2 regions of the Paraglaciecola sp. 2405UD69-4 genome follow, and region 2 is predicted to be linked to the other one. Evidence: predicted binding sites of a transcription regulator. Region 2 holds the regulator's gene; the other holds the start of a gene.
The links. Region 2 encodes LexA, which represses DNA repair genes until DNA is damaged. Its sites were predicted from a motif close to TACTGTATNNNNATACAGTA; they were not measured.
Positions count from the first base shown of each region.

Region 1: the regulator LexA is predicted to act here: its motif matches at 1,195-1,214, upstream of recA (recombinase RecA).

Region 1 covers NZ_JBLIXM010000002.1:1,214,174-1,217,652, forward strand. The annotation lists gene recA (recombinase RecA) at 87-1,109, opposite strand; gene pncC (nicotinamide-nucleotide amidase) at 1,247-1,744, opposite strand; gene srmB (ATP-dependent RNA helicase SrmB) at 1,962-3,221, shown strand; gene ACMUMK_RS11930 (XTP/dITP diphosphatase) at 3,226-3,479, shown strand, end outside.
Region 2 covers NZ_JBLIXM010000004.1:86,779-90,257, reverse strand. The annotation lists gene coxB (cytochrome c oxidase subunit II) at 1-665, opposite strand, end outside; gene lexA (transcriptional repressor LexA) at 1,070-1,693, opposite strand; gene ACMUMK_RS14345 (hypothetical protein) at 1,783-2,001, shown strand; gene ACMUMK_RS14340 (hypothetical protein) at 2,011-2,712, opposite strand; gene ACMUMK_RS14335 (PadR family transcriptional regulator) at 2,705-3,040, opposite strand; gene plsB (glycerol-3-phosphate 1-O-acyltransferase PlsB) at 3,298-3,479, shown strand, end outside.

The DNA of each region.
Region 1 (3,479 bases), on a different contig from region 2:
TATTTTATTACGGTAATTAGCCTAGCCTTAAAAACAAAAACCCTACGCTCAGGTAGGGTTTCAAACAGTATTTAAGTGCTAAAAAATTAGCTTTCTGGCTCTTTTTCAACCACTGGTTTAGATAACAACAACTCACGTAAACGAGTATCAATTTCTTTAGCCATTTCAGGGTGCTCTTTCAAATAGTTAATTGAGTTAGCTTTACCTTGACCAATACGCTCACCATTATAGCTATACCAAGCACCAGCTTTTTCAACCATCTTATGGGCCACACCAAGATCAATTAGCTCACCATGGCTGTTAATTCCCTCGCCATAAGTTATCTGGAACTCAGCTTGTTTGAAAGGAGGAGAAATTTTATTTTTGACTACCTTCACCCGGGTTTCATTACCTACTATTTCGTCACCGACTTTAACCGAACCAGTACGACGAATATCTAAACGTACCGAGGCATAAAATTTCAGTGCATTACCACCAGTAGTGGTTTCTGGGGATCCAAACATCACCCCAATTTTCATACGAATTTGGTTAATGAAAATCAGCATAGTATTTGACTGCTTAAGATTACCAGTCAATTTACGCATTGCTTGGCTCATCATTCGAGCTGCAAGGCCCATATGAGAATCACCAATATCTCCTTCAATTTCAGCTTTAGGCGTAAGTGCAGCTACAGAGTCCACAACAATCACATCAACAGCGCCAGAACGAGTCAGCATGTCACAAATCTCTAGGGCTTGTTCACCAGTATCAGGTTGAGAAACTAAAAGCTCGTTTACATCTACACCAAGCTTGGCAGCATAAATAGGATCAAGTGCATGCTCTGCATCAATAAAAGCACAAACTTTACCATTACGCTGTGCTTCAGCAATCACTTCAAGAGTTAAGGTAGTTTTACCACTAGATTCAGGTCCATATATTTCAACTATACGACCAAGAGGTAAGCCACCGGCGCCTAACGCAATATCTAAACCTAGAGAGCCTGTTGAAATGGTTTCAACGTCCATGGTTTTATTATCGCCAAGCTTCATGATAGACCCCTTACCAAATTGTTTTTCAATTTGACCAAGGGCGGCGCTCAACGCTCTGTTTTTGTTGTCATCCATCAGAATGTCCTTCGTAATTGTTAGCATTGTCATGAGCTAACAATTAGTCACTCACAATGCAATTTGCTATACAGTAGTTATAGTCAAAGTATACTGTATGGTTATACAGTTACAAGTAAAAGCGTCAATTAATTTTTAATAAACTAACTAATTGTCTGTTTTATCAACACCTTCAAAACATTAGATAGTGCAAACTCAACCGCTTTAATACGCACATTGTGCCTGTCACCTGTAAACACTTGCCTCTCAGTAAAGGTATCTCCCGCCACAAAAAAACCAAACCATACTGTACCTACAGGTTTTTCAGGCGAGCCCCCATCGGGACCAGCTATACCACTAACACTTACTGCGACTTTAGCACCCGCTGCAGTTGCAGCCCCAATCGCCATTTCTTTCACTGTTTCTGAAGACACAGCACCATAAGTTACTAAAGTGCTAGGCGTCACATTTAACATTTCTTGCTTAGCTTCATTTGAATAGGTGATAAATCCTTTATTAAACCATGCAGAGCTACCTTGAGTACTTGTGATGGCATAGCCAATCCCCCCGCCAGTGCATGACTCAGCACATGTTATTTGCCAACCTTTATCTGCGAGACTCTGCCCTAGTAGTGCTGCTAAACGAAGTATTTCATCGGTCATATCCACAACCTGTTGTGAGCTAAACGCTTGTAAACATTTAGACTTGTTGAATATCAATAGTGCTAATTATGACATTGAACAATTTTTTAGGGCAAGAAAACATATTATCCCCACCTATAAACAATCTAAAACATAAAATGCTTAAGCATTTCTGTCACTACTCCTTTATAATCGGCAACAATTCCCAAGCCCTCGAAGAAACAAGGCTTAAGTACACATGTTTGAACAATTAGAATTAGACGATGACCTGATCCATGCAGTGGTCGATTTAGGCTATAAAGAGCCCACCAGCATACAAAAATTAGTTATCCCAGAAGCCATGAATGGCAAAGATATATTGGCATCTGCACCAACAGGCACAGGTAAAACTGCAGCATTTTTATTGCCAGCATGTCAGTTTTTACTAGACTACCCTAGGCGTAATCCAGGCTCCACGCGAATTTTGATACTTACGCCCACCCGTGAATTAGCATTACAAATATTTGAGCAAGCCAAAGCCATATGTAAATACCTGCCCCATATTAATTGCGGCGTAATAACCGGTGGTATTAACTATGGAACAGACCGCGACTTACTAGAAAAAAACCTAGATATTCTTGTGGCAACGCCTGGACGTTTATTTGAACATATCGAGAAAGAAAGCTTTGACTGCCGTGATATAGAGTGCTTAATTCTCGATGAAGCTGACCGTATGCTAGACATGGGTTTTTCTGCAGTTGTGAATCAAATTGCAGCTGAAGCTCGCTGGCGCAAACAAAGTATGTTGTTTTCAGCTACCTTAGAAGGGGCTGGTATCGCGCGTTTTGCAGGAGACTTATTAGACGATCCAGTGGAGTTAGAAGCTGACTCTAGCCGCAAAGAAAAAGGTGTAATTCACCAATGGATCCACTTAGCAGACAATGGCCACCATAAACTTGCATTGCTTACACACATACTCAGCAATCAAGTAGAAACTGCCATTGTATTTGTAAAAACTAGAGAGCGCTTAGCCACACTTGTAGGGCAGTTGCAGTCTGCAGATATAGATTGTTGTTGGCTACAAGGGGAAATGCCACAAGACAAACGCAACGCCGCAATGGAAAGGTTCAGAAGTGGCGAAGTAAAAATACTCGTTGCTACAGATGTAGCGGCCAGAGGAATTGATGTAGACAACATCAGCCATGTAATTAATTACGATATGCCACGCACAGCAGACGTTTATGTGCATAGAATCGGACGTACAGGTCGTGCCGGTAACAAAGGTACAGCTATCTCATTAGTAGAAGCTCACGACATTGCAATTGTGCCTAAGATTGAACGCTACACAAAACAAAAACTTAAACGCAGAGTGATCGCAGAACTAAGGCCACAAAATAAAGAAGCTAGACCGCCAACTAAAAAGAAGGTCAGTACCAAAACTAAAAAGGCCTTATTAAAAGCTAAACGAGCCGCAAAGGGTAAAAAGAGAAAGGCTAAAGGTAGAGGGCCAAAAAGTTAATATTATGGGTTATCAAGATATAAAAGAAGTAGTACTTGCCACAGGCAACCAAGGCAAAGTAAAAGAGCTAGCCAAAATGCTGTCTGACTTAGGTATTAAAGTGCTTCCACAAAGTGACTTTGCTGTTGGTGACGTGGCCGAAACAGGTACCACATTTGTTGAAAACGCCATAATAAAAGCGCGCCATGGGGCAAAAATCACAGGTTTACCCACTATCGCCGATGACTCTGGTTTAGCGGTAGACGCACTAGGCGGTGC
Region 2 (3,479 bases):
TTTGCAATAACAACAATTGGCATAAAGCCGTGGTCTTTACCACACAACTCAGCACATTGGCCTCGATAAATACCGGGGTCGTTAACTAAGGTCCAAGCATCATTAATAAAACCTGGGTTTGCATCTTGTTTCACAGCAAAATCAGGCACCCACCAAGCATGGATCACATCATCAGAGGTAATAAGAAAACGTACTTTTTGACCGGTGGGAATAACCAGAGGCCTATCAACCTCCAGTAGATAATTTTCGCCTTTTGCAAATTTTCCAGATATTTGTTCGGCTTGTGTTGCCATTTTTGAGTAATACTCAAGGTCGTTATCCATATACTTGTAATGCCATTTCCACTGAGAGCCAGTTACTAAGACTGTCACTCCGGGCTCACTAGCATCTTCCATTTCTATTAACAGCTTCATCGCCGGTACGGCCATAGCAATCAAGATAATGAAAGGAATAACAGTCCAGGCTATTTCTACTTTGACGCTCTCATGAAAATTAGCGGGTTTAGCACCCCGAGATTTTCGGTGAAAATACATAGAAATGAACATGGTGATAAACACACCAGCACCAATAACAATACAAATAATGAACATCAACATATGCATGTCATAAACTTCAGCGCTTATTTCAGTTACGCCTTTAGTCATATTTAATTGATATTGATTAATTTTATCCGTGGCTTCTGCAAATACTGGAGTGGTAGCGAATAAGGGTAATAATATTCCAGTCTTGGGCAAAATTCTCTTCACTTGACACCTCATAAACGTTTTACGTATTAGTATTTATTCATTGTCAAAAACACCAGAAGCGAGAGATTACGCAATAACAATGGTTAAATATACGTTAATTTATTGTTACAAATTGATACGAGAAAGTTAAGAATGGACTATTTTATAGGGGTTCGTCTAGCTTTTTTGTATAAAATACAAACTAAAGTTTATTTTTTAAGCATTTAAATGTTAAATGATTTACAAGGAGAGAAGTGAACTAAAAAGTTACAAAAGCAGGTAAGTGTTAGCTAAAAAGCGCAATCAAGGTAACTGCGCTTTTATGTGTTTTACTGTAAAAAAGGTTACATCCAATCAGCGTTACGAATTACACCAACAGCAATACCTTCGATATTGAAAGGTTGATTAGCCAAATCAACTTTAATAGGCGCAAAATCATCGTTCTCGGCATGCAGTAACACTTCACGGCCCTTTTTCTCTAGGCGTTTTACTGTCACATCTTCATCTACACGGGCCACAACAACTTGACCATTATGGACATCAGTAGTGCGATGCACGGCTAATAAATCACCGTCCAAAATACCGATATCTTTCATACTCATACCGTTTACTCTCAATAAAAAATCAGCACTGGGCTTAAACAAACTTGGATCAACTTGATAATGCCCTTCAACATGCTCTTGAGCTAAGATAGGCTCACCAGCAGCAACCTGACCAATTAGTGGTAAACCAAGATCTTCGAGTTGATCTTCAATAGGTGTGTTGAGTTTTATACCGCGAGAAGTTCCCGGTAAAATTTCGATAACCCCTTTACGTGCCAAAGCTTTTAAATGCTCTTCAGCTGCATTGGCTGATTTAAAACCAAGGTTTCTGGCAATTTCAGCTCGGGTGGGAGGCATACCTGTATCTAACATAGTATCTTTTATGAGTTGTAAAACTTCTTCTTGTCGTTTCGTTAATGGACGCATAACCAGCCTGTTTATCTATACAGTTAGTGTGAGTATATACAGTTATTAAAAAACCTCAAATTTGTTTTACATTGATTAAGGAGAGTCAAATGAAGAACATACTTTTTATTTGTAGCCGGAACCAATGGCGCAGCCCAACTGCTGAAAAGGTTTGGAAAAATCACCCAGAGTTAAACGTCAGGTCCGCAGGTACTAGCCCAAGGGCGAAAAGAACGGTAAGTGTCAAAGACATTCAATGGGCAGATGTGATTTTTGTGATGGAGGAAAAACACAAAAGCCGGCATATGCCGGCCGTGCTAATTCATTAGTACCTAGCTTTAGTCTTTAACCCCTTTCAACAAAAAACCAACAGACATAGGTAAAGTGAAAAACGGTGCCAACATCATAAAGGCTAGAATCGGCCCTACTTTTTGTGGAGGTGGCTCAAACGAACTAATCACCCCATATCCAAACAGATAAGGCAACAATATATAAGCCAAGGTAAAGGCACTAAACATCCAGACAGACGGCTTAGATTTTTTCAAGAACAAGTAAGCCGATACTGCAAATACCATTGCCCAGAGTATGGATGGGATATGCATAAACATGTCGACCTCTAGGTGAGATACACCACTTTCGTTCCATGCAATTCCCCAATATTCGCTATTAAACAATATGTAATGCACTTCACCCGCCATCAAAAGCTGCCACAAATGCTCTGAAGGCATACGCATGTTTGACAACCAACCAACAAATAAAGCAATGGTTGGCAACGCCAGTACACATAAAAGAATGCTGAGTGTTTTTACAAAACCTGTTGTTCTAATCATCGCTTTTTGCCCATCCCAAATCGCCAGTGTGGTTTGTCTTAGTAGCCAGTTGTTTGCATCTTGATTGGTCTGCTGGCGCTCTGTGTATTCCTCTTCTATATCGCCTATTAGCTCGTCACGATAGGTTGGATTAGCTAATCGTGACAACAGCCAAGTCGCTAACTTGGACATAGTTGTGTGCTGTTTTTGAGATGAATGAGTATTAAGCATGTCCACCTCCCACTGTCAGTACAACACCTTGCCACATGGTATCCATGGTTTGCTTAGCGTGTTTAAGTGCTGCCTTACCTTCAGCTGTTACCGAAAAAAAGCGCTTAGGTCTTCCGCCACGTTGCGCGGTGGCCTCTCCGAGTTTAGACACGACCAAACCTTTTTTCTCCATTCGTTCTAATGTTGAGTACAAAGCCCCTAAAGCAACATCTCTGTTTATTTCGCGCTGTAAAAGCTGACGAATAGCCGCACCATATGCATTGGTTTCTAAGCGCAACAATGCGAGCAAAACAACTTGTTCAAATTCACCTAACGTTTTCTGATTCATCACACCCTCCCTATATTTCCTACAATGTAGTTTTTAAAAATAGGCTTTGCAAAAAAAATTACTACATTGTAGTAATTTTAATGTATACCAAGGTATACAAAGCAATACGGGATAAAGTAGAACTTGATAGACTCAGTCCGCTTAAATTGAAGTGCCCCCAGACAGTTTTTTACCAAGCATTTCAATCAGCAAAAGCAAACTGCATATTCTCTGTGATATCCTTTACTGGTTCTAAAACCTATTAGTTGAGAGAGAAAATGTGGCTGGGTAAATTGCTACTAACAATCGTTACAATCCCTACAAAGTGGTTAGTAAAAGCCACCAGTACACCGACAGATATCGAAGGTGAATTGGGTATAGATAAATCCAAACCTATCGTTTATTTACTGCGTACTCATTCCATTACCGATCTTATCGCACTAAAAATGTCTGCAAAAAC